DNA from 4 places in the Lysinibacillus sp. fls2-241-R2A-57 genome. Region 2 is predicted to be linked to each of the others. Evidence: riboswitches for the same ligand, from Rfam matches in the RefSeq annotation. Region 2 holds a riboswitch; each other region holds the start of a gene.
What was found. A riboswitch is a leader RNA that binds a small molecule or an ion and turns the genes downstream of it on or off. The one in region 2 is predicted to bind S-adenosylmethionine.
Positions count from the first base shown of each region.

Region 1: another riboswitch for S-adenosylmethionine. It lies ahead of QRN68_RS13270 (O-acetylhomoserine aminocarboxypropyltransferase/cysteine synthase family protein); the one in region 2 lies ahead of metA (homoserine O-acetyltransferase MetA).
Region 3: another riboswitch for S-adenosylmethionine. It lies ahead of QRN68_RS07230 (Na+/H+ antiporter NhaC family protein); the one in region 2 lies ahead of metA (homoserine O-acetyltransferase MetA).
Region 4: another riboswitch for S-adenosylmethionine. It lies ahead of QRN68_RS19285 (hypothetical protein); the one in region 2 lies ahead of metA (homoserine O-acetyltransferase MetA).

Region 1 is NZ_JARVRU010000076.1:20,639-28,173, reverse strand. Features, by position in the region: gene QRN68_RS13275 (hypothetical protein) at 1-88, opposite strand, end outside; gene QRN68_RS13270 (O-acetylhomoserine aminocarboxypropyltransferase/cysteine synthase family protein) at 419-1,720, opposite strand; SAM riboswitch class I at 1,837-1,950, opposite strand; gene QRN68_RS13265 (glycerol-3-phosphate acyltransferase) at 2,326-2,958, shown strand; gene QRN68_RS13260 (DASS family sodium-coupled anion symporter) at 3,153-4,634, shown strand; gene QRN68_RS13255 (succinate CoA transferase) at 4,888-6,408, opposite strand; gene chrR (class II chromate reductase ChrR) at 6,692-7,423, shown strand.
Region 2 is NZ_JARVRU010000016.1:72,917-80,451, reverse strand. Features, by position in the region: gene QRN68_RS03320 (YkyB family protein) at 172-789, shown strand; gene QRN68_RS03315 (hypothetical protein) at 1,120-1,308, opposite strand; gene QRN68_RS03310 (hypothetical protein) at 1,299-1,496, opposite strand; SAM riboswitch class I at 1,736-1,849, shown strand; gene metA (homoserine O-acetyltransferase MetA) at 2,004-2,939, shown strand; gene QRN68_RS03300 (GerAB/ArcD/ProY family transporter) at 3,028-5,868, opposite strand; gene QRN68_RS03295 (hypothetical protein) at 5,903-6,136, opposite strand; gene QRN68_RS03290 (Ger(x)C family spore germination protein) at 6,140-7,339, opposite strand; gene QRN68_RS03285 (spore germination protein) at 7,365-7,535, opposite strand, start outside.
Region 3 is NZ_JARVRU010000035.1:7,060-14,594, reverse strand. Features, by position in the region: gene QRN68_RS07240 (hypothetical protein) at 1-1,379, opposite strand, end outside; gene QRN68_RS07235 (hypothetical protein) at 1,389-2,762, opposite strand; SAM riboswitch class I at 3,385-3,492, shown strand; gene QRN68_RS07230 (Na+/H+ antiporter NhaC family protein) at 3,599-4,879, shown strand; partial or broken gene QRN68_RS07225 (transposase) at 5,159-6,023, opposite strand; gene QRN68_RS07220 (DUF4365 domain-containing protein) at 6,387-7,535, opposite strand, start outside.
Region 4 is NZ_JARVRU010000136.1:455-7,989, forward strand. Features, by position in the region: gene QRN68_RS19275 (alpha/beta hydrolase) at 1-745, opposite strand, end outside; gene pckA (phosphoenolpyruvate carboxykinase (ATP)) at 844-2,430, opposite strand; SAM riboswitch class I at 3,031-3,148, shown strand; gene QRN68_RS19285 (hypothetical protein) at 3,215-3,439, shown strand; gene metK (methionine adenosyltransferase) at 3,473-4,669, shown strand; gene QRN68_RS19295 (gamma carbonic anhydrase) at 4,830-5,351, opposite strand; gene QRN68_RS19300 (alpha/beta hydrolase) at 5,488-6,294, shown strand; gene QRN68_RS19305 (alanine/glycine:cation symporter family protein) at 6,729-7,535, shown strand, end outside.

The DNA.
Region 1 (7,535 bases), on a different contig from region 2:
TGGACATGTTGTTCACAAACACATGACCTTCATTTAACTCATAAATAAGATAAGATGCAATGTTTTGTGCACTATAAACATTTCCCATTGAAAACACTCCTTTATCATCAGTTTTTAGTTAAGAGTAGTTGCGGGCTGAGCAACTACCCCTCTTCACATATTCAAAAGTGGGGGAGCACTTTGAAAACAAATTGGTTCTAGGTTGGTAGCCTTTAGAACGTTTAACTTATTTCCTAGTATAATACAAGGATTTAAATAAATCAATAATACTTATAAAATTACTAGGTATTATTCGTGAATATTTTCAAATATCTTACCGAATGAGGCAAGCGGTTGATGCCGCAACGTTTTACGTATTACCAAATGAGGCCTATCGAATGAGAAAATACGTAAACGCTACAACATTAGCCAATTTTCATTAAGCTTCTATTGTTTGTTGAGAAGCTGTTACTTGTTCAATAGCTTGTTCTAAATCTGCAATAATGTCCTCTACTGCCTCTAAACCGATTGATAAGCGAATGAGCGACTCGGTTACGCCAGTTTGGATTAACTCTTCAGCTGATAGTTGCTGATGCGTAGTAGATGCCGGATGAATAATTAATGATTTGGCATCCCCTACATTTGCTACGTGCGAGAATAATTTCACACTATCAATTAGTTTACGCCCTGCTTCACGTCCACCTTTAATACCGAATGTAAGCACTGAACCGAAGCCATTTCTCAAATATTTTTTTGCTAAATCATGAGTAGGAAAATCTTCTAAGCCATTGTAATTTACATATTCCACAGATGGGTGGTTTCGTAAATATTCAGCTACTGCCAATGCATTTTCATTGTGTTTTGGAATACGCAAATGAAGCGTTTCTAAACCTTGTAATAAATTAAATGCTGCATCTGCACTCAACGTTGGTCCAAAGTCGCGTAGTAATTGTACACGCAGTTTTGTGGCAAATGCAGCCTCTGCTGTGTCAATACCATAACGCAAACCGTGATAAGAAGCATCTGGCTCAGTAAAGCCTGGGAAACGTCCACGAGTCCAATCAAACTTTCCTGCATCTACTACAACGCCGCCTAAAGTTGTACCATGTCCGCCAATCCATTTTGTTGCGGAATGAACGACGATATCTGCACCGTAGTCAATTGGTGTAGAGCCATATGGTGAAGCAAATGTGCTATCAATAATTAATGGTAAGCCGTTTTCATGTGCTATATTCGCTACTGCTTCGATGTCTAGCACTTTTAAACTTGGGTTACCGTAAATTTCAGCGAACACCGCTTTTGTTTTATCAGTAATAGCTGCTCGGAAATTTTCTGGATTTGTTTCATCTACAAAATTCGTTTTAATACCGTAGTTTGGTAGTGTATTGGCAAATAAGTTATAAGTACCTCCATATAAAGAGCTAGCTGCGACAATTTCATCCCCTGCCCCTGCAAGATTTAAAATTGAAAATGCAATAGCTGCTGCACCAGATGAAAGTGCTACCACTGCTGTACCGCCTTCTAATAAAGCGACGCGTTTTTCAAAAACATCTACAGTTGGGTTTGTAATTCGTGTGTAAATATTGCCAGCTTCCTCTAAGGCAAAAAGACGTTGCGCATGAGCAGTGTCTTTAAAAACGAATGCCGTTGAGCGATATACGGGCACTGTACGAGATCCTGTTACCGGGTCTGGCTCCTGGCCACCGTGTAACAGCAATGTTTCTGGTTTAAAATTTGTCATTATATACCTCCAAATGGTTATTTTTTTACGATGGTACCGGAGATGAGGAGGATTTTTTCAGTAGAAAACAAAAACCCTCTTCAGTAAGAAGAGGGTTGCGGTTGCAAGTTTTCCTCCCCTTATCTGCCAGATCCAAGTAAGAATCTGTAGGAATTAGCACCTTAGCAAGTTTGTCACTTACTGGTTGCCGGGCATCATAGGGCCTATCCCTCCGCCGCTCTTGATAAGAGTATGTGATTCAATTTCCATCGTTGTTACAAAGTATAAACACAGACTTTTTTTCTGTCAACACTAAAATTTTATTTTTTCCGAAACTTCTGTCTGTTTATATACGTATTACGAACGCATACACTATTTTAGTATTTATTGGTTTATCACCAAAAGTTTGGGATGAAATTTGTTAAAACGTATGCCATTTATCTTCATTCAGTAGAAGACCCCCACCTCTGAAAGCGGAATGAATTGTACGGGCACAATTCAAAAATCCGGACGCATTGTTTATCTGTGCGAAAGCGTAGCGACAGCGACAGCAATGCGCCCAGCCGGAACGGAAATCAATCCCACGTTATGGTGATGAGCCTATTTATTTCGAAAGGAGGACTTTTATGGTAAAAGCCGTTATCATTTTTCTACTTGTTGGTTATTTAATTGGCTGTATCCACGGCTCTAAAGTAGCGCAGTTTTTATCCGGGGTAGATTTAAAAAAGACTGGGCATGGCAATGCAGGTGCTTCCAATGCAACTCTTTCTCTTGGATGGAAATACGGCGTATTAGTTGCACTTATCGATATCGGTAAAGGTGTAGCAGCTATTATAGGCGCCCATTTCTATCTAGCAGATGCAACACACTTAACAGAAGTACAAGTTTGGTTCTTAAGCTATGTCATAGCTGCTGGTGTCATCCTAGGTCATAATTTTCCATTTCACATGGGCTTCAATGGCGGTAAAGGAACTGCATCAATCATAGGAATATTACTTGCAGTTGATTGGAAAATTGGTTTATTTGCACTTATTTTATTTGTTATTTTTTCTTTCGTGACGAACTATTTAATTGTCGGTGTACTTGAATTTTATCTTGTTTTTTGTACAGCAACATATTTATGGATTCCTGGAGTAGGCCCAACGATTATAGCTCTACTACTTTTTAGCATAGCAATCATTTTGCATATCGAAAATATCAAACGCTTAATTCAGGGAACTGAGCCAAAAGTGACTTCTGCATTTAAGAAAAAGAAATAATATTACTTTAGGGTTTTTGTCCTTTCTATGACCACATATTTTCTCGCAATCGCCTATTATTGCTATAACTAGAGAGTATTTCATATAAGATTTTTATTTACAATAAATATACAAATTACTTTCTTAAAAAAGCATATTACTAGCCGATGTTATGGAAAATAATAGTTATTGATAGAAGAAAGGATGAAAAAAGTATGTCTACTTCTGAACAAGCAAAACCGAAACGTAATTTGAAACCGCTCTGGATTGGATTAGCCTTTGCTTCACTGATTATCATTACTTTTTTACCTAACAACGGCGATTTACCTATAGCTGGACAACGAGCCTTGGCCATCTTAGCTTTCGCAGTCATCCTTTGGGTTACAGAAGCAGTATCCTATCCCGTTAGCTCTACCATGATTATTGCACTCGTTACAATTTTATTAGGTCTAGCTCCGTCAATGGAAGATCCAACGACACAACTTGGAACATCAGAAGCGCTAAAATTGGCATTAAGCGGGTTTAGCAATTCTGCAGTTGCACTAGTAGCCGCAGCTCTTTTCCTAGCAGCAGCTATGCAAATTACCAATTTACATAAACGTCTTGCGCTATGGATACTTTCACTAGTTGGGACAAAAACAAAAGCCATTGTATGCGGTGCTATTTTAGTATCGATAGCACTCGCATTCTTTGTCCCTTCTGCTACTGCACGTGCAGGCGCAGTTGTGCCAATACTACTAGGAATGGTAGCAGCATTTGGTTTACCACGTGATAGTCGACTTGCTGCTTTACTTGTCATTACCTCTGTGCAAGCTGTCTCCATTTGGAATATCGGTATTAAAACGGCGGCAGCTCAAAATATGGTCGCTTTAAATTTCATCAAAGAACAGTTTGGTGTGGATATTTCTTGGGGTGCTTGGTTACTTTACGCTGCCCCCTTCTCAATCATCATGTCAGTGGCTCTATTTTTCATTATGATTACACTGATTAAGCCTGAAACGAATAATATTGAAGGTGGTAAGGATGTCATTAAAAAGCAGCTTGCGGATCTTGGTCCATTAAAAGCTCCCGAAATTCGGTTAATCATAACATCGGTAGTTTTACTATTTTTCTGGGCTACTGAAGGAAAACTTCATCCATTCGACACTACAACAGTCACAATCGTTGCAATTGCCATTTTATTAATGCCAAAAATCGGGGTCTATACTTGGAAGGAAGTTGAACCGCATATTCCTTGGGGAACAATTATCGTCTTTGCAGTAGGAATTATGCTAGGAACGGTTTTACTTAATACACAAGGCGCATCATGGTTATCTGATAAAGTATTCGGTTCACTCGGTTTAGATTCTATGCCAATTCTAGCAACAATCGCAATTGTTACTTTATTTAATATTCTTATTCACTTAGGCTTTGCGAGTGCAACAAGTTTAGCATCCGCACTTGTGCCAGTATTTATCGTTTTAGCTTCAACGTTAACGGCCAATGTCGATCAGGTTGGATTCGTTATCGTGCAACAATTCGTTATTAGCTTTGGCTTCCTCTTACCTATTAGTGCACCACAAAATATGCTTGCCTACGGTACAGGAGCGTTTACAACAAAGGATTTCTTAAAATCTGGTATTCCATTAACGATTTTTGGATACCTCCTAGTTCTGCTATTCTCCGCAACGTATTGGAAATGGATTGGATTATTGTAAGAAGGAAATTTGTAGCTAGACTTTTCTGTGGGCACCTGATCACTTCGGGGCCCACCTGAACGTTTTGTCGGCTTACCTGATCACTTTGCTGGCCTACCCGATCACTTTGTCGGCTTACCTGATCACTTTGGGGGCCAACCCGATCACTTCGCTGGCCAACCTGATCACTTCGCCGGTCCACCCGATCACTTTGACAGCTAAAAAAAGCCTTGAAGGAACAAGTCAACTGTCCTTCAAGGCTTTCTTCAATTTATTATTTCGACAACGCAGGGTCCTTCATCGTCCCATTTTTTGCGTAATTTACATGCCATGAAAGTGCTTTTTCGAGATTGTGTGGCGTTTGGTGCCCACCTGTTGCTTCATTGGCATCGTTAAAATACTTCCATAATTGTTCATGATATTCTGGGTGTGCACAGTTATCGATAATAAGCGCAACTCGTTCTTTTGGCGCAAGCCCACGCAAGTCTGCTACTCCCTGCTCTGTTACGATTACGTCTACATCATGTTCTGTATGGTCTACATGGGATACCATTGGGACGATACTAGAAATATTTCCGCCTTTTGCGTAAGATTTTGTGACGAAAATACCTAATCGTGCATTACGCGCAAAGTCTCCAGAACCGCCGATTCCATTCATCATTCTTGTGCCAGAAACATGCGTAGAATTCACATTCCCGTAAATATCTACTTCAAGCGCCGTATTCACGGAAATTAACCCGAGTCGGCGAATGATTTCTGGTTGGTTAGAGATTTCTTGCGGACGTAATACTAATTTATCTGCATATTTTTCAAAATTACTATAAACTCGGTTTCCAACTTCCTCGGAAAGAGTAATAGAAGTAGCAGATGCAAAGCTTACCTTGCCTGCATCTATTAATTCAAATACCGCATCTTGTAGTACTTCTGAATATACTTCCAAGTTCTCAAACTCAGAATCTTTAAAGCCTAATAATACAGCATTTGCTACTGAACCTACACCTGATTGGATTGGTCGTAAGCTCGTCGTTAAACGACCTACTTTTATTTCCTCACGTAAGAAATTTAATAAATGGTTGGCCATAATATCTGTTTCTTCATCAGCAGGAACGATTGTGGATGGTGCATCTAAAATATCTGAAATAACAATACCTTTTACTTTATCTAAGTCTAGTGGAATGCCAATTGTGCCAAGTCGATCCGATACATCTTGTAATTGAATTGGATCACGTTTCCCCTGTGGTCCTGGTACAAAAATATCGTGCACACCCTCTAATGCATCAAGCTGAGCTATGTTCAACTCTATGATTATTTGGTCTGCCTCTTGCACAAAAATCGGAGAGTTACCAACTGAAGTTGTAGGAATTAGTAAGCCGTCTTCTGTAATGGCAGCCGCTTCAATAATCGCAAAATCAATAGGCCCAATAATACCTTGGCGTACTAGTTCCGCATTATGTGAAAGGTGCGCATCAACGAATGTAATTTCACCTCTATTGATTTTATTACGAATACCGGCATCTGCTTGGAAAGGCCCGCGTTTACGAATAACGCCAGCTTCTGCTAAGTATTGGTCAACTTCAGGACCTAGCGAAGCACCTGTATATACATCTACCTTGAAGCTCTCTTTTTTAGCTTTCTCTACAAGTGCCAGAGGGACCACTTTAACGTCACCAGCACGTGTAAATCCGCTCATCCCAAGTATCATACCATCCTCAATCCAAGATGCTGCTTCTTCTGCTGTTACAACCTTACTCCGTAGCTGTTCATTACGAAGCTTTTTCGCTAACTTTTCTTCCATCCCTTATTCCTCCATCCCACTTTATTTTTGTTCAACTAGATTACTAGGCTTAATCCACTTGGTATATACATCCATTTGTTGTAAATCCAAACAAATAAACCACTCACACTTAATTCTATATTATTTAGAATTTTTAATCTATATCAAATGAAATATTTAATTTTACGAGAAATATTATGCATTCGCACTTTTCTCACAAATAATTTCAACATCTAATAAATTCGATTTTGAAGAAAAAGCGTGATATGCTCTTGATATATAAGGGGAAAAGGAGATTTTTTAGATGGTTAAACAATTATTACGTAACCACTCTTCGGTTCGTATTTATGATGGAAATCAAATTTCAAAAGAAATTATTGAAGAATTAATTGCCACTGCACAAATGGCTGCTACATCACATTTTGTACAAGCTTACAGTGTTATTTGGGTAACAGATGAAGAGAAAAAGGAAAAATTAGGTTTACTCTCTGGTAATCCCCGTCAATACGAAACTTCTGGCGGTGCCTTTGTCTTCTGTGTAGATTTCAAACGTCTTCAAACTGCAGGCAAATTAGAAGGTGTAGACATCGTGGCGGATTCGGCAGAAAACGTACTTGTTGGAGTAGCTGATGTATCATTATTCGCGCAAAACTTTGTCATTGCGGCAGAGTCTATGGGATATGGTATTTGTTATATTGGCGGAGTGCGTAATAAGCCTGAGGAAATAAGCGAATTATTCAATCTACCTGATTATGTATTCCCGCTATTCGGCTTAACAATTGGGGTTCCTGCTCGTCGCAATGAAGTAAAACCTCGTTTACCGGTTGCAGCAGTATTACATGAAAATGAATATAATGCAGAAAAATACGAGGAGCTTTTACCGGCTTACAACGACACAATGGAAACATACTACAATAATCGTTCATCAAATCGAAAAATTGATAACTGGACTAAGCAAATGGCGGATTTTTTAATTGATCAACGCCGTCCTCATATCAATGAATTTTTAGCAAAAAAAGGTTTCAATTGGAAATAATTTTCTGTGTGGAGTTACTATCGTATGATAGTAACTTCACTTTTTTCATATACGCCCCCATTCTAGTATTTTTTGTCTTTAGCCGTATGTTAAATTTAGGTATAAATTAAAC
Region 2 (7,535 bases):
TGGTAGAGTTAAAATTAACTATTTAGAAGGAAGGGTAAATTTATATGTATAAGATTTGTATACTGAGTATAGCATGTGGAAAAAAGGATGTAAATAAATTTGGGTAAAATAATGTAGATTATATTACTTTTAAATACCGAATAAAGGGAAGCTGAAAAGGAGGAGATTTTAATGGAAGTACCGCATTTTCATTCGTGGAAGAATATCGAGGAAGGTTACTACACTAAAACTAAATTGAAAAATGAATTAGGTTTAAAACCGTTTGATGAATCGCAATATGACGCTACAGCAAAGTTATATGTAAACTCCAAATGGGGCAATTATGTTTTATATCACATTGACAACTGTGTAGAGATAAAAAAGCGTAAAGTTACGGAACACCCTATTACATTACAAAATATTGCTGAGTCACTTTATTTAATCAATAAATCAGCTAAAGTAAGTCGTGATACTAAGAAGGATAATTATCATTTGAAAAACCATTCATTTGTACAGGCTGCTAAAACTAGACAGTCCAAATTATACGATTTAAAGGTGTCCGTAATTAAAAAATTATTATCAGAAAGCGAAATTGAAATTAAAGGTTATCACACAATGTTTGGTGGTTTTTTAATGTTACTAGAGATTAATGACTTTACATTCCATTTACCAGTTTTTAAAAATGAAATAGCCAATCTAACACATTTAGGGGTGTTGGAAAATGAAATTTCATCTGAAAGAACACGTAAAGTAAGTCTTAATTTTTTTGAAGCTGAAAATCTACTAAATAGATACATAGATAATGTATAAATGAGAATAAGAAAATTACACTAGTAAACATATTATTGGAGGAATTAAGATAGATATTATCTAAATAAATTTTTTAAAAATATCAAATCCGTAAACTTTACAGTGTAAATTGATAATTTATTTTCAACTTCCTCGATCATATTAGATAAGCCTATAAAGTCATCTTTAAACTTATCAAATAAATAAGTAACCGTCTCATCATTCTCAAAGGAACATGTAGATTGTTTTATTTCAATAGCTCATTGATCTCATCTTCAGTCAACGCGGTTTATAGTTGCTATGACGACTTTCACTTAAATTTGTGGTACTAAACTTTTATATTTATAGATATTAGTCCAATGTCCGTCTGCACCTGTAAAGTAGAATCCATAGCCATTTTTTTAGGAATTCTTCAATTACTTCTGTCCATTTACGACCTAAAACATAATAGTTACAATTTCTTAAATCAACGTGTACTCCACTGTCTTCACTTGCACCATCACATTCATTAATTTCATCCTTTAGAAAATTCAGTACCAATGAAACAAATTGCTTTCCTTCATTTCTTCTTCCCATTCGGATAGATTAAATTTCATCTCGCGTTCATCTTCAGAAGAATCAAAGTCAGTTATACCTTCATTAATTGGTTCACTATGAGTTCCACCGTCCTCATCTGGAATATCAATAAATAACGTCCATCGAATTTCATATTCATCAATGTTCCACATGCAAACGCAATAACTTTGATTTTCCATTTCTACATAAATGCGATCTAAATCCCAATAGTAAATGTATTACTCCAAAATTAAAGCTATTAGGAATCTCATAATATTTCATCGTGTAAACATGGTTTGCATCAAGAATAGTGTTCATCAATTCATAGTAGAACATGCATGTTAATAACAAAATATTCTATGTATTATTGAAATTCCTAATTGTTCATGTTACAATTCATTTTAATTAAATAATCTTATCAAGAGAAGCTGAGGGATTTGGCCCGATGACGCTTCAGCAACCTCTAACAAAAAAAGTTAGAAAGGTGCTAATTCCAGCGAAGGTTTGATCCTTTGAGAGATAAGAGTGAACGTGGTAAAAAATCCTTCTCATTCTATCTCAAATGGAATGAGGGGGATTTTTTAATTTAATTCGATAAAAGATTTTATGAGCTTTGTGCATGGATACTAAGGCACTAATTGATGTTAGAAAGAGAGAAATAAAAGAGAGGGGAATGCAAGATGCCAATTAATATTCCGAAAAACTTACCAGCTGGAGAACATTTACGTGAGGAAAAAATCTTCGTAATGGAAGAGGATAGAGCGAAAACCCAACAAATTCGTCCGTTAAATATATTAATTTTAAATTTAATGCCAGAAAAAGAAAAAACAGAGCTACAATTACTACGTTTATTAGGTAACACACCATTACAAGTCAATATTACATTTTTAAATACTGCTACGCATGAATCAAAAAATGTTAGTAAATCACATTTACAGTTATTTTACACGACCTTTCATCAAATTCGCCATCGCCGCTATGATGGCATGATTATTACGGGAGCACCAGTAGAAAAAATGGCATTTGAAGATGTGAACTACTGGCAGGAAATATCAGAAATCATGGATTGGTCCAAAAAGAACGTAACATCGATCCTTCATATATGTTGGGGTGCACAAGCAGCGTTATACCATCATTACGGTATTGGCAAAATTGAGCTTCCTGCTAAATGTTCAGGTGTTTATTCCCATGTCATTACGGATTTAACAGTGGATTTAGTACGTGGCTTCAGTGATTTATTTACGGCTCCACATTCACGTTATACATCAGTTTCCATTGAGGAAGTCCGCAACCATCCTGATCTACGTTTATTATCGTATTCAGAAGATGCGGGTGTCTTTATTGTGCAATCGAAGGATAATAAAAACATTATGATTACAGGCCACCTTGAATATGATGCGACAACATTAGCAGATGAATATAGTCGTGATGTTGCAAAAGGATTGGATATTGCAGTTCCAGTGAATTACTTCCCAAATGATGATCCATCAAAAGAACCGAATAATACATGGCGTGCCCATACACATTTATTATTCTCAAACTGGTTGAACTACTATGTTTACCAAGAAACACCATATGAATGGGATTTCGTTGATGAAATTGAATATCATATATAAGCGCATGGTTTTTATAAACTCTCGATTGTAAAGTAAAATGATGACCTTGATTATTTCGTGGTCATCATTTTTTTATCCGAATATGTTGCTAATTTTTTGGCGGATGTTCATTGATAGATACATTTTGATTTTTTGTATTACTTTCGTTCTTTGCAGCATTTTGGCTGTTTTTATCGCTCGCATTAGTAGCAGTATTTTGACTGTTGTTATTGCTAGTATTAGTAGCAGCATTTTGACTGTTTTTATCACTCGCATTAGTAGCAGCATTTTGATTGTTGTTATTGCTAGTATTAGTAGCCGCATTTTGGCTGTTGTTATTGCTAGTATTAGTAGCCGCATTTTGGCTGTTGTTATTGCTAGTATTAGTAGCCGCATTTTGACTGTTTTTATCGCTCGCATTAGTAGTAGCATTTTGATTGTTATTATTGCTAGTATTAGTAGCAGCATTTTGACTGTTTTTATCGCTCGCATTAGTAGCAGCATTTTGACTGTTGTTATTGTTTGTATTAGTAGTAGCATTTTGGCTGTTGTTATTGTTTGTATTAGTAGCAGCATTTTGACTGTTTTTATCGCTCGCATTAGTAGCAGCATTTTGATTGTTATTATTGCTAGTATTAGTAGCCGCATTTTGACTGTTTTTATCGCTCGCATTAGTAGCAGAATTTTGGCTGTTGTTATTGTTTGTATTAGTAGCAGCATTTTGATTGTTGTTATTGCTAGAGTTAGTAGCAGCATTTTGGCTGTTGTTATTGTTTGTATTAGTAGCAGAATTTTGGCTGTTGTTATTGTTTGTATTAGTAGCAGCATTTTGGCTGTTGTTATTGCTAGTATTAGTAGCAGCATTTTGGCTGTTGTTATTGCTAGAGTTAGTAGCAGCATTTTGGCTGTTGTTATTGTTTGTATTAGTAGCAGCATTTTGGCTGTTGTTATTGCTAGTATTAGTAGCAGCATTTTGGCTGTTGTTATTGCTAGTATTAGTAGCAGAATTTTGGCTAAGGTTATTACTTGCATTATTAGCAGTATTTCCGCTATTGCAATTACTTCCATTCATTGCAGCATTTTGACTGTTTTTATCGCTTGCATTATTTGCAGCGTTTTGACTGTTGTTATTGCTTGTATTTGTAGTAGCATTTTGGCTGTTGCTATTGTTTGTATTAGTAGTAGCGTTTTGGCTGTTGCTATTGCTAGCATTATCAGTAGCATTTTGACTGTTTTTATTGCTTGTATTTGTAGTAGCATTTTGGCTGTTGCTATTGTTTGTATTAGTAGCAGCGTTTTGGCTGTTGTTATTGCTTGAATTAGTAGCAGTATTTTGGCTGTTGTTATTGTTTGCATTAGTAGCAGCATTTTGGCTGTTGTTATTGTTTGTATTAGTAGCAGCATTTTGGCTATTGTTATCACTTGCATTATTAGAAGCATTACCGCTATTGCTATTACTTCCATTCATTGCAGCATTTTGGCTATAGTTATTGCTTGCATTATTAGAAGCATTACCGCTATTGCAATTACTTCCATTCATTGCAGCATTTTGGCTATTGTTATTACTTGCATTATTAGCAGTATTTCCGCTATTGCAATTACTTCCACTCTGTACAGCGTTTTGACCGTTGCTATCGTTTGGATTATTAGTAGCACTTCCACTATTGCTATTAGTTTCGTTCTGTGTAGCATTTAGGCTGTTGTTATCACTTGCATTATTAGAAGCATTACCGCAATTGCAATTACTTCCATTCATTGCAGTATTTTGGCAGTTGTTATCACTTGCATTATTAGCAGCATTTCCGTTATTGCTATTACTTGCATTCTGTGTATTACAATTACAGTTTGTATTCCCTTGATTACCATTAATATTGCGAATTTTTGCAGCGATTAGTAAAACTATCGGTAACAAAATTGCAAAGGTACCACAAAACAAAGGCCAAATTTCGTTATTATAAGTATTGGAATGAACGATATCAGGATGAATAATTTGCGAAAAGCCAATACTAATCATTCCGAGTGGCACAATGAGCGGACGATGATCTTTGATTTTACATATTTGTGCTATGCCGATTACGGTGGCATAAAAATACATAAACGTTTTAATATAAATAGATATGATCCACATGGCTGCCATAATAATTTCAACACGTTGCAAAAAATGCCCAATTGAAATTCTTTGCGCTAATGCATAGCTAGGAAATGTCCGATTAGCAGTATTTGATGGACCTATGACAAGGAGACAAAGTGAGACGATGATAATTAAAACAATGCCTCCAATAGCTGTCCCAATATAAAATCCTTTGTGTGCGGACTTATGAACGTTGACAGCAGATGGGTAAAGTATTAATAGCGCGGCAAGAGGGAATGAACAAATACTCATAAATCGAATAACACCTATAAATAATGATTTTTTTGAAGTTTCCAATATGGGCTGTAAATTTTCAAAATGGATTAATGGTGATATAAAACCTACAAAAATTATAAAAACCAACATAAATATTGGAAAAAGTATTTCTGTTGAACGTGCAAAGACTTCGATCCCTTGGAATGCAGCAAAAATGATGATAATGCCAAACAGCAATGAAAAAGCCATAGGAGGCGTCTCTGGCATCACTTCCGTTGACATGAAATTACCAATAAAATATAATAATTGACCTGCACCAAAAAAGGTAAGAATGGTAAAACCAATTGCGGTCAGTTTTCCGAAAAAACGACCTAGTATTTTTTCATTCGCCTCTGTAAATGTAAGTGTGGGATTCAGATTTCCTAAAGTAACGTATAGCTTCACTAAGAGAAAACTTAAACCGACACCGATACTTGTTGCTATCCAGGCATCTTGCTTTGCTACATTTGTTACACTTGAAGGGATAATTAAAATGGCTGTACCAACTGTAAAAAGAAGGGTAATGATAGTAAATTGTCTTGAACTAATGATTTGTTTTTTCATCATGCACTACCCTTTCTTTTTAAAGTTACTTCATTTATTTTGACAGTGAAACGATGAACTCTTTAATTGAAGTAAAGATAAAGGTAATCAAGTCTATCGGGCTTGGAATTTTAAGATTTAAAGCAATCCCGATATTTAATGCAGTACCGATCAATAAAAAAATCGAAAAAATAACAATTGTTTTCGTTTCGTTATTTTTTTGAAGTTTAGGAATAAAAGCATAGGCAAGAACAATTGAAATAATGATTATGAATATTGTTACAACCATATCTTATTCCTTCTTTTTCTTATTCAAAAATGAATTTTGCATTGTTCCTAGTCCTTTTGTTCTGACATGTACTTCAACATTAACCGGTAGATCTTGGAATATGGTTGGCCAGTCATTTTTAATTTTTTTCCATTTTTCAGGATCTGCCCGGTGTAGTTCTTCACCAAATCCAAAAATATCGGCTCGATAAGTTTGCTGAATTGTAGTGATTGTTTTTTCGATTCGTTTTTTAATAAGTTCTTCCGTTTTTTTATTTACGTAATCAATATTTTTATGGGAAGTAAGGTTGATTTTACATTCTACTTCTCCAACATTTTGCTCAACTTCTATATGAACATTAATTTTGGGCGCATCTTTTTCAAACTTACCCTTTATTTTTGTTTTTGATTTCGTAATTTCTGTTGCTATTGTACCTCCCTTAGGACAAGCAATAATTTCAATTGTACTTTGTATTTTGTCACTTAAAAAACTTACACTTTGACTTTCTTTATCTGTTAAAAGCCCAACGTATTTATCTCCTTTGAATACTGCTAATCCGGCATACTTTAATATCACTGGCGTTTCTACTTTATTAATATTGGCTTTACTCATTCCTAATGCTGCATCCCCTTGTATTTCAATGGCAGGGATGAGTGGACTTTTTTCGTTACTACTTAAAGTACTTACTAATTCATCAATATTAATGGAAATCGTAGAACCCCAAGCTTTTTGAGATGTCCTAAGTGAATTAATAATTTTATTAGCAGGTACTTTTTCAACGGGTGTTAATACATTTAAGACGTCTTTTGCAGTTGCCTCGTGAGCGATGATAACATCGAAATCATTTCTGAATTCATGATCTCTAGAAATTAAATCTAATGCCTCGCCAATTCCTTCTTTCGCCAATTCATCCCCCAAAATAACTACTTGTGTATGGGCAAAATAAATCTTCCTTGTCGATAATGTTGTCATTTTTCGGATAGCTTCGAAGATAGTTTTGCCCTTTGCATGATGGGTAATAACAGGTGATCGCCCACTAGTAGGAGCTTTAGATGAAATTTCACCAGGAACCACTATTTGAACAGTTACATCGAATTCATCATCTACTTTATCTATTCCTAGTGCCGAGACAATTGCTAATTCATTGAGTTCTCGTTTACTCCAGCAACCACTTAAAAATAAAGAAACAATCAAAAGTAAGCATATAGTTTTAAATTTTGACATGGTCTATTCCTCGCTTACACATTCTTTAATTCCTTTTTTTAACACTAAAATATTTATGCCCTCTTACATTGTTTTTTTGACTAATTAAACGCGGTCGAGTCAATAGAGCTCTGCGAGGAAACAAGACTAAGGCATCTTTTTGATCCTTTAAGATTAATGGCCCAAATGGACTTAAATAAGGAACACCAAAAGTTCG
Region 3 (7,535 bases), on a different contig from region 2:
GCCTCTCCACCTGAACGAATCGCTGCATCTCCTGCATCTACTAAACATAATGCACCATGACCCACTACTAACATTCTTCGTAATTCAGGCCTATTCCCAAAAGGTAGAGAATCTTTGAAGCTATTTTTATGATAAAACAGACTTTTTATAGACCACATTAACTTTATAAGTAATTCATTTATTACTACTGGAATTGCCATCGTTGCACCAAATCGTGCATCATATCCTGCCTCAAAAACTTTAGTTGAGAACTCAGCAATTGTCTTATTATCACCGTTTACTTTTATCGACCCAAAATCACAAAGTTGGAAAAGGTTGTAGAAAGGAATAGGGATACCTGCCCCTCTCCGCCCGTCATCATGACCTCTTGTGCCACTCGAACCTGCAATATCAGACATTAAATGCCCTAACCAGTTTGCAAAGCCTGCGAAAATTTTTGAGATAAAGGTGTTACCTTGTAATTGGAATTTATTTGTCCCTTCTACTGGTTCAACACTAATAATTTTCCCATCTGAAATAAAACTAGATTCTCCTGTAAATTGATCTAAAATAGAGAAAAATAATCCGATTATATCTGGAGAATGTCCCAGTGATTTCAAATGATGATTACTAGGATTCATGTTTAACGTTTCTCCACCTAAATCCAAATCACTGGCATACCTTGCATCATAATTTACTTTAAAACGCCTTTCTAAATATCCTATAGCAGATGCTATTCCGCTTGGCTCAGTTCTAACATTTGCACCATTTGCCTTATCAAATCTAAAGACTGTTTTTGCAAATTTTGTTACTACATTATCAACTTGTCCATCTGTCCATTTACCAAGAACACTTGAACCAGGTACCCCAACTAAAAAAGCATCTATTAAACCCGTTACAATCCCACAAAATGATGCAATCATATAATCATATTTATCACACTTTGCTGTCTTAAACTTATAATCGTCCTTAATACGATTTAAAATATCTAACTGATGTTGTTGAGTTAAAAGGTTTTTCATTGGATCGTTAGCTAGGCTCAGTTGATGATCCTTAATATAACGATTTACACTCTCAAAATATTCATCCCACGTACTTCCGCCTATAGCATCTAATGAAAGAGTATTGAGTTTTGTAGCAGAAAACTCTAATTCCTTCTGATTTAAAAATTCTTGTTCAGGAATATCTATTTGTACTGTATCTAAACCATTTGTACTTTCTAACTCATTTAGAAGTGCCCTTAATTCAGCCATTCCTGTCTCTGCATTTTGAATTAAAGAATCTTGACGATTAGATTCTTGATGTAATTCATCAACAACTTTCTTCATAGAACTTGATTGCATTTCCATTTCATTTAGTTGAAGTCTTTGAACTTGAAGGCTTTTTTCAATTTCTTTCAACTTCCACACCTACTTTACCACTAATTCTAAACATGAAGATTTGGATTTAATTTTAGTTAAAGCTTCATTGTAAAGCTGCATTTCTGCTATGAGCTTAGCAATTTTTAATGCATTTTCTTCATAATCTTGTGAAAGTCTATTCAATTCCTCAGTAAAATAATTGATGTCCTCAATTAATGCGTTGATCGTAGCTTGATGTATTTTAATTACTTCTTGAATCATTTTTTCTCTCTTAGAACTTACTTTACGTTGCTTTCCACCAGTAAGATATTTAACACCTGTATAAACTCCCACTCCTCCAACAATAAGAACCCCGATTCCTGTAAGCATACTTGAAAAGCCTAATAGTCCACCAAAACCAAAAGCAGCTAAACCTGATGTAATACCTGCTGCACTTAACCCAACTACACTGCCACTAATATAAATAGCAGCAACAGGTACTCCAACCGCAGCACCGCCTGCAATTAAACTTTTTATATTTTTTTCAAATTCTTTTTCTGAAATCTGCCCATCAATTAATTTCTCATCATTAATAATTACAGATTCGATAAAATCAATTTTCTCTTTTAAATTCCCAGATAAGTTTAATAGACCGCCTGCGTAAATTAAATTTATATTATTACTAGCCTTTGACTTATCTCTTGAGCGCGTTAATCTTATAATATCTTTTAACAATGAATATTGAACATTATCAATATTACCGTAAGGAGCTGTAATAACTGTCGTCTGAAGCATTTCTTCAAAATCTGCATTATCAGATACAATAAACCTTTTAATCTCTTGTCTCATTTCTGGCTTAAAATTCAATTGTGTCATTAACCCTAAAATTTCGGAAAAGGGTGCAGATAAAAGATTCCCCATTACTTTTTTCTCATATGCAACTAACGTTTTCAAATAATTTATTTGAACTTTCACATCCATTTCTTCTAAAGCTAAAGTTCTATCTGTTGTACATTTAACAGATAAATCCTTTAACTTTTCATGTCTATTTTTCATTTCATTTAAAAAAACTTGTGTTTCAGGAAGTTTAAATGCCGTACCCGACAAATTAACGGTCTTACCTAAACAAGTAACTGTCAACTTTTTATTTGTTAATTCTACTCGCTCAATTTTTTCAAAAGGAATATGGATCGGATTCGCCCCAATCTCTTTACAATATAAACTAGAGGTAGTAACTATAAATCCGTCATCCCCTTTTCCGAATATTGTAGTGTCAACATAAACTCTAATCATGTTTTCAAAAACGCCTGGTGCTATAGAATTTAAAGCAACTTTAATTTTTTTCTCTGGAATATCACCTCTTAAATATACCTTTCCCTTACTATTAATTTGAGGTACCTCTTTCTTAATATATTCAACTAATTTAATTTCTTCTTCGTGCATCTCTAACACCCCTCAACAATAATAATATTACTTTTTTACAGTGGTTTTAAAACTTCTATATTTTCACTTCAATTCAGTAACCACATTAGACAAATTATAACAAATACAAAGGACAATTTATGTCCTTTTAGAATTTATTGGCTTAATTCCTTAAAACACCACCAATAAATTGGTTATGTTTATATAATTTTTAAATAGCTGTATTAATATACTCCTCTGTTAGGATAGATGTAGTAGAATACTTTAGTGTTATAGTTAAGTAAATAACATGAAGATATATGACACAACATGCTTTGATACCAAGATTAAAGACGAGCAGCAGAATCAAGACAAAGGTAAAAAGTGAGGTCAATTACTTTAATTGACATGACAAATAAAGCTACACTGTTTACATTCATGAGAAGGAGAAGTCCTTCTCTTTTTTTAAAAGCCTCTTTTTTTCGCAATAATTTACCACTTTATGAATTAATCCTCTTTTTTTACTTTGGTATCCTTAAAGTGGGCTTTTTTTTCTTAAAAAAGTTTTATGTAACTTTGAAATAATATTTGATTAAAACATGTTGCAAATATAGATGTTTTAATTTAAACTTTTATTATTGTGCAAAAAATAATATATTTTTTCTTCTTATCAAGAGAGATGGAGGGACTGGCCCTATGAGATCTCGGCAGCGGAACTTAGTGATTAAGTTACTGTGCCAAATCCAGCAAGCAATGGCTTGATAGATAAGAGGAGTGTTTTATAAATATAAGACCTCTTCTTGTTATTTCAAGAAGAGGTCTTTTTTTAGAAAAAAATGGACAAGGACGTATCCATTTTAATTTTTGGAGGTAGAACAATGAAGAAAGAGAATCCATGGGCACTGATCCCATTTGTTGTTTTTTTAATTTTATTTATTGGTTCAGGGGTTATTACAGGTGATTTTTATGCCTTTCCTGTCATTGTAGCCATTTCCATTTCGGGCGCTGTGGCTCTGGCGATGAATCGAAAAGAATCGTTTTCGCGAAAAGTTGATATTTTTTGCAAAGGCGCAGGAAATTTAAATGTCATGATGATGGTTGTTATTTTTCTCTTGGCTGGAGCCTTTTCATCAGTAGCAAAAGGCATGGGGGCAGTAGACTCCACTGTCAACTTTGCTTTATCGGTCATTCCGCAAAACCTGCTTGTCGTAGGCTTGTTCATCATTGCCTGCTTTATCTCCCTATCAATGGGTACATCAGTGGGAACGATTGTTGCACTGGCGCCAATTGGAGTTGGGATAAGCGAGCACATCGAGCTTTCCATGGCTTTAGTAATGGCAGCGATTGTTGGCGGTTCGATGTTTGGCGATAATTTATCCATTATTTCAGATACGACAATTACTGCCGTTCGTTCACAAGGCGCACAAATGAAGGATAAATTTAAGGTGAATTTTTGGATTGTGTTGCCGGCAGCGATTATAACGAGCATTATTTTAGGAGTTATCACAATGGGTGAAACGGCACAAGTAGAGCATTTAAGCTATAGTTGGATAAAAATTGTTCCCTATGTTCTGGTTATTATTTTAGCATTAGCTGGAATGAATGTTTTCCTTGTTCTGACATTTGGGATTGTTCTAGCCGGGGCTGTTGGCTTAGCAGATGGCAGCTATCATTTAATGAGCCTTATGCAAACGATTGGCGATGGAATGTCAGGCATGTATGAAATGGCATTTCTTGCGATATTAATAGCTGGAATGGTGGAGGTTATTAAGTTTAACGGAGGAATTGACTTCCTACTTCACCTTGCAACACGAAGAATTAAATCGAAAAAGGGTGCTGAATTTGGGATTGCCGGCCTTGTTGGCCTAACAAATTTATCTACGGCCAATAATACGATTGCTATTTTAATTGCTGGCCCACTTGCAAAAAACATTGCTGACCAATATGGGATTGAGCCGAGAAAGTCCGCAAGTATTTTAGATATTTTCTCCTGTACTATCCAAGGTCTTCTGCCATATGGAGCCCAATTCCTTGCAGCTGCAAGCGTAGCCGGAATATCGCCAGTGAGTATCCTGCAATACTCTTACTATCCAATCTTGATAGGGATTTGCGGGATTATCGCTATCCTTATTGGATACCCGAAACAGAAGAAAGCCTGAACTTTATCACTTTAATGTGATGGGTGTAGCTTTAGAAAATATTGATCTTACATTGCAATAATCCAATTGTTTTGAGAAAAGATTAATCAAAACGATTGGATTTTTTATTTGATGCTATTCTATTTTAAAAAAACAACACTAACGTCGCATAAATTTTAATTAAATTTTCTGTTTTCTACTTCTTTCGTTTTTAAAGAAAATGAAAGACACTAAAATAGAGAAGTAAACATTCATTTTTTTCTATAACCTTTAACTGGGGCAACGGACAGTTCAAAATCCTTAGGGTACCGTATTTCCTTCAATTTCCTGAAGCCAAATACGTGCAGGTGTTGCTTTTAAGTACCTACTAATTTGTAAGTACGTCCGTGAACTATTTGTGTGAAGCTGTGCTAGTACGTTTAAGCAGTAAACGATCATCGCAATGTACACCTGATTATACATAGCTTGCTCGCTTTGCCCGTAGAACTTTTAATGTTCAGATGCTGTTTCATCCATTTGAAAAACAGTTCGATTGCCCAGCGTGATTTATACAGTTCAGCATATCTCATCTGCGATTAAATCAAAGCGATTCGTTACCAGATGTAGCTCTTTACCGTTTGGATCCAGTACTTCGATAAGGCGAAATACATTTTCAGCGCGATTCTGCGTGTTGCCAATCAAAATCATTTCATCCGATACCATGCGGTCAAAGCGCTCATAATCTAAATAGCATTGGTCAAACATGTACATGCACTCCTTGTCATCAATAAGAATTTCAAGTTAACCACGATCATGTTCTTTCGCATTCGTCAGTACCGCTTTATCAGGGTACGAACAAGGTTGTTTAAGTTCAATGGCAGTGTGCTGGAATCAATGACTTTCAGTGGTGTTGTGGTTTTTCGGCTCTGCTCAAAATGCGTTTTCTCATGAATTTGATCGACTAAGTCTAGAAAAATTCGTTAAAAAAACTCAGTTGGCACTTGTTTTAATCGCCAACCTAACTGTGAAAGCTGATGGACTCTAAATACGTTGCTTTTTGTAAGTCATCTGATAACATCGTGTCACTAATGGTACGTAGACTTTCGTTTTCATTTAGCTGCGCAAACAGTAATAATTTCAAGAATGAAGCGATATGAAGCTTCTTTGTATAGTAATTTAATTTATAAAGGCTTTTTTAGGCATAGACAACATTACAGAAAATTCAGTTTCAAAAAATATGTTGAATTATTTTAATGCGACGCCTAGTGTTCGTATTAGAATGCATAAATGGAGTCCTCCAGTGTGATGATGGGTCAATTTGGCGTTGACACTCATGCATCATACAAGAGGACTTTTCTTTTTCAAGCCCCTGAAAATCCTTCTAACAGGAATGCTCCTTGCTTAAAAGTTTTATACCACAGGATTATTGGTGAATATTTCAATCATCATATCTTTATGTCCATTATTTTTTTTTATTAATATGTTGATTACCACTCCAATTTGACGTAGATCCCACGATCCATTTTTTGTATGAAATAAACTAATATAACTAAATCAACAATTTAACTAATGATTCCTCATTATACCAACTTATAACTTTATAAAAGTCCTTATACAAATTAAGTAAATATTGATCATCTGTATTAAAACTATCAGCAAATTCAGCCAAAATTGAAGCTAGATAACTAAAGATACTGGCATACAAATAGCTATCTACCTTTTCTTTTTTAGATTTTAATGATTTTATGGTTTCAAGAACAACATCGTTTTCTTTTTTTTCTATTCCGAACCAATTTGCACTATATTCACTATAGTTCGACAAATCAGAAACTATTCTTTTTTCTACGTACTTACAAAAATTTCTGTATGGAGTATCATCAAAATCGAGATATTTTTTCTTTCGCAAAAAGTCTTTAAATGTTGTAAAGATATGAACTAGATTTCTAATACTGCTAATTTTATCTCTATCTATCTTATAATTCGAACAGGGAATAATTTCTTCAATCTCTTCTTTGGTTAAGTTCATATCTTCAGTTTCTATTTTACTCCAAAATAATCCTTTTCTTTTTACTTCTTTCTTCTTAACAAAAATATTAGCGAGTAAATCCCTCACTATAAATTCATACGTTTCTGCAACACTGTAGAGTATGTTTTGGGAGTTTCTATAATATTCTTCATCTAAGTATTTCCAAACAATGTCCACCTTAATGTTTTCAGTATTAAAGTATGTCAGTTTACGATAACCTTCTATAAGAAATAGGGTATTGCCATCTTTATTTAGTAATTCAATACTATCCTCGTTAACCGTTTGGGAAAATTTATAATCTGCTTCATAAGAACCATTACTAAATATATGACTTTTCGTGTAAGAAATCATTAATTTCCAGATTTTTATATCAACTGTCATTAATTTGTATAACTTCAAATCTTTCTTAAAAGGTTCGAATCCCAAGCTACCTATTTGTTTTAAGTACTTAGTTATTCTTCGCAAATATCTTTCCGCGAAAGTATCGATTACTCTACATAAATCCTTAACTTCATCAGGGTATAAATAAATTCTACTGTTGCCTAAGTCCACAATAAATTGTCCGTCATTTTCCATAAATTCTTTTACATATTTTCGCATGCCATAATCAAGATTGGTATTCATTCCTTGATAAAATAAATTCAGAATTTGTTGATGGTTAAAAGTTAAGTC
Region 4 (7,535 bases), on a different contig from region 2:
GCTCGACGGCACTGGCTTCGCCAAGCGTATAGTCAGCTTTTAATTTCGTAACAGCCGAAGAAAAATGCATAATAGGGAAGGTGGGTAATTTAAAGATTGCTTTCAACTGATAGGAGAATTCATCCCAAACTGAGGAATAGCCGCAATCCTCAATAATAGCCTTAACATTGTCAGGTAAATCCTCTCCTGAGGCCATCATCACTGTAGCGCCTCCCATGGAAACACCATACAAAACAATTTCAGCGTTTTTATTAGAGCTGATAACATTATTAATCCATGAAACTACATCTAGTCGATCGTGCCAGCCCATACCAATATAGTCTCCTTCACTTTTACCATGACCTCTTGCATCTGGTATGAGAACATTAAAGCCCATATCATAATAATGCTTAGCATACTTTGACATTTGTGAGCCATCAGATGAATATCCATGGAAAACAATTGCCCATTTATTTGTTTCGTTTGTATTTTTAAGCGTATAGGCATGCAATTTCAAATCATCGAAAGACTGTATAAAAGAGTCCTCAAAATTCTCTTTAAACCACTTTTTACTTTCTTCTTTTTCTTTAGCATCCTCAGGGCTAATAGCAATAGAATTGTGCGGCGCATTAAGCGCGGCTGATTTATCTGTATTAGGATTTAAGGCGAGATTAAAGAAATAATTCCCTGCAAAAAATCCAGCCCCAACAAACAATACTAACAGAAGACTGACAATGGTAATAATCACTTTGTACTTTCTTTTCATATGCATCCCCCTAAAACTTCTATTATGAATTATACACAAGTGGCCTAAGAGGGAAAATAAAAAGGGAACGACTGAAATCGTTCCCTTTGCTTAGTGAATTATTTTAATGGACCGCCAAGTTTAGTGATAGCTTCAGAAACGTTTGAGAATTTCTTGAAGTTTTCGTTGAATAAACCAGCAAGTTCAGCAGCTTTTTTATCATAAGCAACTTTGTCTGCCCATGCATCACGAGGATTAAGTACTTCTGTTGGTACACCTTCAATAGCAGTTGGAATGTTTAAACCAAATACTGAATCTTGAATTGTTTCAACATTAGCTAATTTGCCATCAATTGCAGCACGTACCATTGAACGAGTGTAAGAAAGCTTCATACGGCTACCAGTACCATATTCGCCACCAGTCCAACCAGTGTTTACTAAGTATACTTGTGCACCGTGCTCGTCAATTTTTTGACCTAACATTTCAGCATAAACTGTTGCTGGAAGTGGAAGGAATGGAGAACCGAAGCAAGTTGAGAATACTGGTTCTGGCTCTGTTACACCACGTTCTGTACCAGCAAGTTTAGATGTGAAACCGCTAAGGAAGTGGTACATTGCTTGCTCTTTTGTTAATTTACTGATTGGAGGTAATACACCAAATGCATCAGCTGTTAAGAAGATGATTGTTTTTGGGTGACCTGCAACAGATGGATCTACAATATTTTCAATGTATTGGATTGGATAAGCTACACGTGTATTTTCTGTTAATGAACCATTATCATAGTCACAAACTCGAGTTTCTGGATCAACAGCTACGTTTTCTAGAACAGAACCGAAGCGGATTGCGTTGTAGATTTCTGGTTCTTTTTCAGCTGAAAGATTAATTGTTTTTGCATAGCAACCGCCCTCAATGTTGAACACACCATTATCAGACCAACCGTGTTCATCGTCACCGATAAGCTTACGGTCAGGATCAGCTGATAAAGTAGTTTTACCAGTACCAGATAAACCGAAGAATAATGCAACATCACCAGCTTCACCAACGTTTGCTGAGCAGTGCATTGAAAGGATACCTTGTTGCGGTAATAAGTAGTTCATAATACCGAAAATAGATTTTTTGATTTCTCCAGCATATTCAGTACCACCGATTAGGATGATTTTCTTTTCAAGTGATACAATGATGAATGTTTCAGAAGCTGTGCCATCGATAGCAGGGTCTGCTTTAAAGTTAGGAGCTGAGATCACTGTGAAGTCAGCAACATGAGAAGCTAATTCTTCTTCAGTTGGACGGATGAATAATTGATGAGAGAAAAGATTGTGCCAAGCGTATTCATTGATTACTTGGATGCTTAATTGTGAATCTTTGTCAGCACCAGCAAAGCCCTTGAATACGAATAATTCGTCACGTTCTTTCAAATATTTTACTACTTTTACATATAAGTTATCGAACACTTCAGAAGAAATTGGTTGATTTACTTTTCCCCAGTCAATTTTATCTTTTGTGCTTTCTTCTTCTACTGTATATTTATCTTTAGGTGAACGACCAGTATATTTTCCAGTTTCTGCACGAACAGCACCATCTACTGTTAACATAGCTTCACCACGAGATGTAGCCTTTTCAGCTAATTGAGCTACTGAAAGTTGAACATTAATGTTACCGCCGTTTAATAATTCCTTCAGTTCGTTTGCAATTTCTACTGAATTCATCGATTAAATACCATCCTTTTTTATAGTATTCCCATGAGTCTAAGGGAGATTTTCTTAATTTCAAAAATAGTATAACACAATTGCTTAAATAATCTATACTAATTCAGAAATTATTTTTGAGATTTTATTACTTTTCAAGAAAACGACAAAAAGTTAATTTATTCGTTTTAAGAATGCTTTTTACCCTATTTATAATCAAGTGATTACACAATCACTTCCGTCATAGCTAAATTGCATTTGGAAGATTTTTGCCAACATGAGGTTCGCACAGGATGTGAAGTTCTAAGCTGGTTTTTATCAGACGGAGCTTGTCACCGACTGAAAAGGGGCTACAACTATATTCATCCACCACATGTAGAGATGGCAATATTCCATAGCTAACGATCCACTTTCGCTACAAAAACAACATTGTAGCTGACAATTTGCTTTCGCTACAGAAAACATTTGCTGAATGAAGATTAAAGGGTCACACATATGTTAACACATGATGTGAGGTGGAGAGTAGGGATTATTTTGGACGCATCACCAAAAGATGGAGAATACAACAAAAATATTTGACAACGTTCGACCTTTTACGTATTATGATATATTGAACGGATACTCTTATCCCGAGCTGGTGGAGGGTCAGGCCCTATGAAACCCGGCAACCTGCATGAACTATTTCACGACATGCGTTGGTGCCAACCTGATGCAAGGGAAACCCCTTGAACGATAAGAGTGAAAGGTTACGAAGTCATTATTTCCTTTCCTCATGTTAAGTAAGCGTGAGAAAAGGATTTTTTTATTGTTAAAAACGAATGTAAAGGTAAGTATGTGTAATTCTTTCCTTATTATAATGACGGATCTTTCAAAAATCCTCGTGTTACAATCAGCAAATGTTTTCTGTGCGAAAGCGAAGCGACAGCAACAAAATGTTTTCTGTGCGAAAGCGAAGCGACAGCAACAACGGCTTGAGAGTTCGATCCTTAGGGGCAGACTTGACATGGGTAATGAGTACCGTTATTCGTAAATAATATTGTAAGCGTAATAGGAGGAAAACCAAATGACAAACCGTCGACTGTTTACATCAGAGAGTGTAACAGAAGGACATCCAGACAAAATTTGTGACCAAATTTCGGATGCCATTTTAGATGCTATTTTAGCAGAAGATCCAAATGCACGTGTTGCATGTGAAACAACTGTAACAACAGGCTTAGTATTAGTAGCAGGAGAAATTACTACTTCTACATATGTAGATATTAAAGGTATCGTCCGTGATACTGTAGCAGAAATCGGTTACACTCGTGGAAAATATGGTTTTGATGCTGAAAACTTAGCAGTACTTGTTGCTATTGGCGAACAATCACCTGATATTGCTCAAGGTGTAGACCAAGCTTTAGAGGCGCGTGAAGGTTCTATGACAGACGCTGACATTGAAGCAATTGGCGCAGGTGACCAAGGCTTAATGTTCGGCTATGCATGTAACGAAACACCAGAGCTTATGCCATTACCAATCAGTTTAGCGCATAAATTGGCTCGTCGTTTAACGGAAGCACGTAAATCTGGCGAACTTGCATATTTACGTCCAGACGGAAAAACGCAAGTAACGGTTGAATATGATGAAAACAATGTACCAGTACGCGTAGATACGATTGTCATTTCAACACAGCACGATGAAGAAGCAACGCTTGAACAAATTCAAGCCGACTTAAAAGAATTCGTTATTACTCCAGTTGTTCCAAGTGAATTACTAGATGCCAATACTAAATATTTCATCAACCCAACTGGTCGTTTCGTAATAGGTGGTCCAAAAGGTGATGCTGGTCTAACAGGACGTAAAATCATCGTTGATACATACGGTGGCTATGCACGTCATGGTGGAGGTGCTTTCTCTGGTAAAGACGCAACTAAGGTAGACCGTTCAGCGGCATATGCAGCACGCTATGTGGCAAAAAATATCGTAGCAGCAGGCTTAGCAGAACGTGCTGAAGTACAACTTGCTTATGCAATTGGTGTTGCTCAACCAGTATCTATTGCTGTGGATACATTTGGGACAGGGAAAGTTAAGGAAAATGAAATTGTAGAATGGGTGCGCGAGCTATTCGATTTACGCCCAGCAGGGATTATTAAAATGCTTAACCTTCGTCGCCCTATTTATAAGCAAACTGCAGCATATGGTCACTTCGGTCGTACGGACTTAAATGTACCTTGGGAACAAACAGACAAAGCTGCCGCATTACAAGAAAAAGCAGGGCTATAAATTATTTAGCTAAAATAATGCAATAGCTATAAAATTATTTTACAGTAAGGGGCTTGGTGTTCTAATAGCCCCTTTTACTGTTTTTTTGAAAAAATTAGCTCCTAATGACAACTATGTATAGCTTGGTTGTCCAAGAAAACGTGGAGTTGCTTCAATTTAGCTATTTATTTTTTGTTTGAAGAGATTTATAGTATTGACCTTTTTCTGCATATTCACGTACGATACGTTCCATATCTTCTTTATCTTCAGCATTTAATTCTCGTACAACCTTTGCTGGACGACCTAATGCTAAGCTGTTCGGAGGAATAACTTTGCCTGGAGGTACAAGACTACCCGCCCCAATGAATGCACCCTCTCCAATCTCCGCTCCGTCTAATACTAATGAGCCCATACCTATTAAGGCATTTTTACGAATCGTACAGCTATGTAAAGTTACTTGATGCCCGACTGTTACTTCATCTTCAATAATGAGTGGATATTTAGGGCTTTGATGCAAACAACAAAGGTCTTGAATACTAACTCTTTTTCCGATGATTGTTGGTGATACATCACCTCGAATAACTGTGTTAAACCAAATTGTTGTTTCAGCACCTATTGTAACGTCACCAGTAACGGTTGCATAATCGGCAATAAAAACAGATGGATCGATTTTGGGTGTTTTACCTTTAAATGGATAGATCATGAGAATCGCCTCTTTTCTTTCTATGATGTAATATTATCGTATCAAATACGCAACTTGATGGAAATATAAAATTAAAATGAGTGAGATATTTCGATATAATCATTGTGTAATTATTTTTTTAGGAGGACTATGTAAAATGTGGAAATGGGAAGCTGATGGACAAGCGAAGGCTGTGGTTGCTATTATTCATGGTGCATATGAAAATCACCGCTGGTATGCGTGGCTTATAGAAAAACTTAGATTGGAAGGCTTCCACATAGTCATGGGGGATTTACCAAATCATGGTTTAAATGTAGGGTTTTCGCGTGTTCATGATGAAGATTTTAAAGAGTACAACAAGTATACAAGGAATTTAATAGAGAATGCTTTTTCATATAATTTACCTGTCTTTTTTATAGGACATGGGCTTGGCGCAACATTGTTACTACATACCATGCATAAGCGAAAATATGAATGCGCAGGTATTATTTTAACTTCACCTTGGCTACTTTTAAAGTTATTGCCAGGTAAACTATCTAATGCTTTAACTAGCCTAAGTGCCCTGACAGCAAATGTGAAAATGACTCATGAAATTACATTAAATACATTAACGCGCAGTGTAGAAGGAAGAGATGAGATGAAGGATGAGGTTCCTTTTATGTCAGTCGTTTCCGTGAAATGGTATAGAGAGCTACAGCAAATGATGCGTAATCTAGTGTTATTGCCACAAGCTGAATTCCCTAATAGACCTATGTTAGTTATGACAGCTGAAAAAGATAGTATTACTGAAACGAAACAAACTCGAAATTGGCTTTATCAGCAGGAGTTTACAGAGTTTCAATTCAAAGAATGGGAAAATTGCTATCATAATCTATTTCATGAAGTAGAGCGAGAAGAGATTTTTATTTATTTACGTGATTTTATAAATAATGCTCTTCGAAGAATTGGATATATCATAGAGTAGTGAATTGCCTCTTCAATTAGCTAGAAGTGGCTCATCACCATTTTTCGTTCCAAAAAGGAGCCTTCCAGAGGGCGTCCGATGAGCCGCTTACAGCAACAAATGTTTTTTTCTGTGCGAAAGCGAAGCGACAGCAACAAATGTTTTATGTGCGAAAGCAAAGCGCCAGCAATTATACGATAATAGTAACGAAGGCATTATCACAGGACGTGATAATGCCTTCGTTTTTCTATTTGCTCGCCCAGAATCTCATCTGTGACGCTGATCCCCAAAGGTGTCGTCCAGCCTTCACTCCGATTAACTTCCATACACGATATACGTTTAAAAAATACCATACCCAACTTTTGGGAATTAATCTATCAATATAATATTGTAATTTTCTGAAAAGTGTAATACTATAATGACTTAAAGAAAAATTTTCAAAATGGAGGGGTAAGATGGAAGCAATCGTTGAGAAACTGAATGCCATTTTATGGGGACCGTGGTTTATTTATGGTATTTTATTGATTGGACTCTTTTTTTCAATCATTACACGATTCCTACAAGTAAGACACATTAAAGATATGTTTGTTTTAATGTTTAAAGGTGAAAAATCTGAAAAGGGGATTTCATCCTTTCAGGCGATGTCTATCGCACTATCTGGTCGAGTAGGTACAGGTAATATTGCCGGTACTGCTACAGCAATCGGGATGGGGGGACCTGGTGCTGTTTTTTGGATGTGGGCAATTGCCTTTATCGGTGCGGCGACTGCTTACGTTGAGTCGACGTTGGCTCAAATTTATAAAGAAGAGAAAGATACAGAATATCGTGGCGGACCCGCATATTACATAGAAAAGGGAATGGGGCAAAAGTGGTTTGCAGTTATTTTTGCTATTGCCGCATTAGCTGCAATGTTAATCTTGATGCCGGGTGTTCAATCGAATGCAATTGCGACAGCTGTTGAAAACGCTTTTAACATTGATACTTGGATTACAGGACTTATTATTGCCGTATTACTAGGTGCTATTATTATCGGAGGGGTTAAATGGATTGCCAATGCTGCACAGATTATAGTACCTTTCATGGCACTAGCTTATATTCTTATGGCTCTTATCATTATTGCAATGAATATTAAAGAAGTACCAGCTGTAATTGCATTAATTTTTTCTAGCGCATTTGGAGCGCAAGAAATCTTTGGTGGTATAATTGGATCTGCTATTGCATGGGGCGTTAAACGCGGAATTTATTCAAATGAGGCCGGTCAA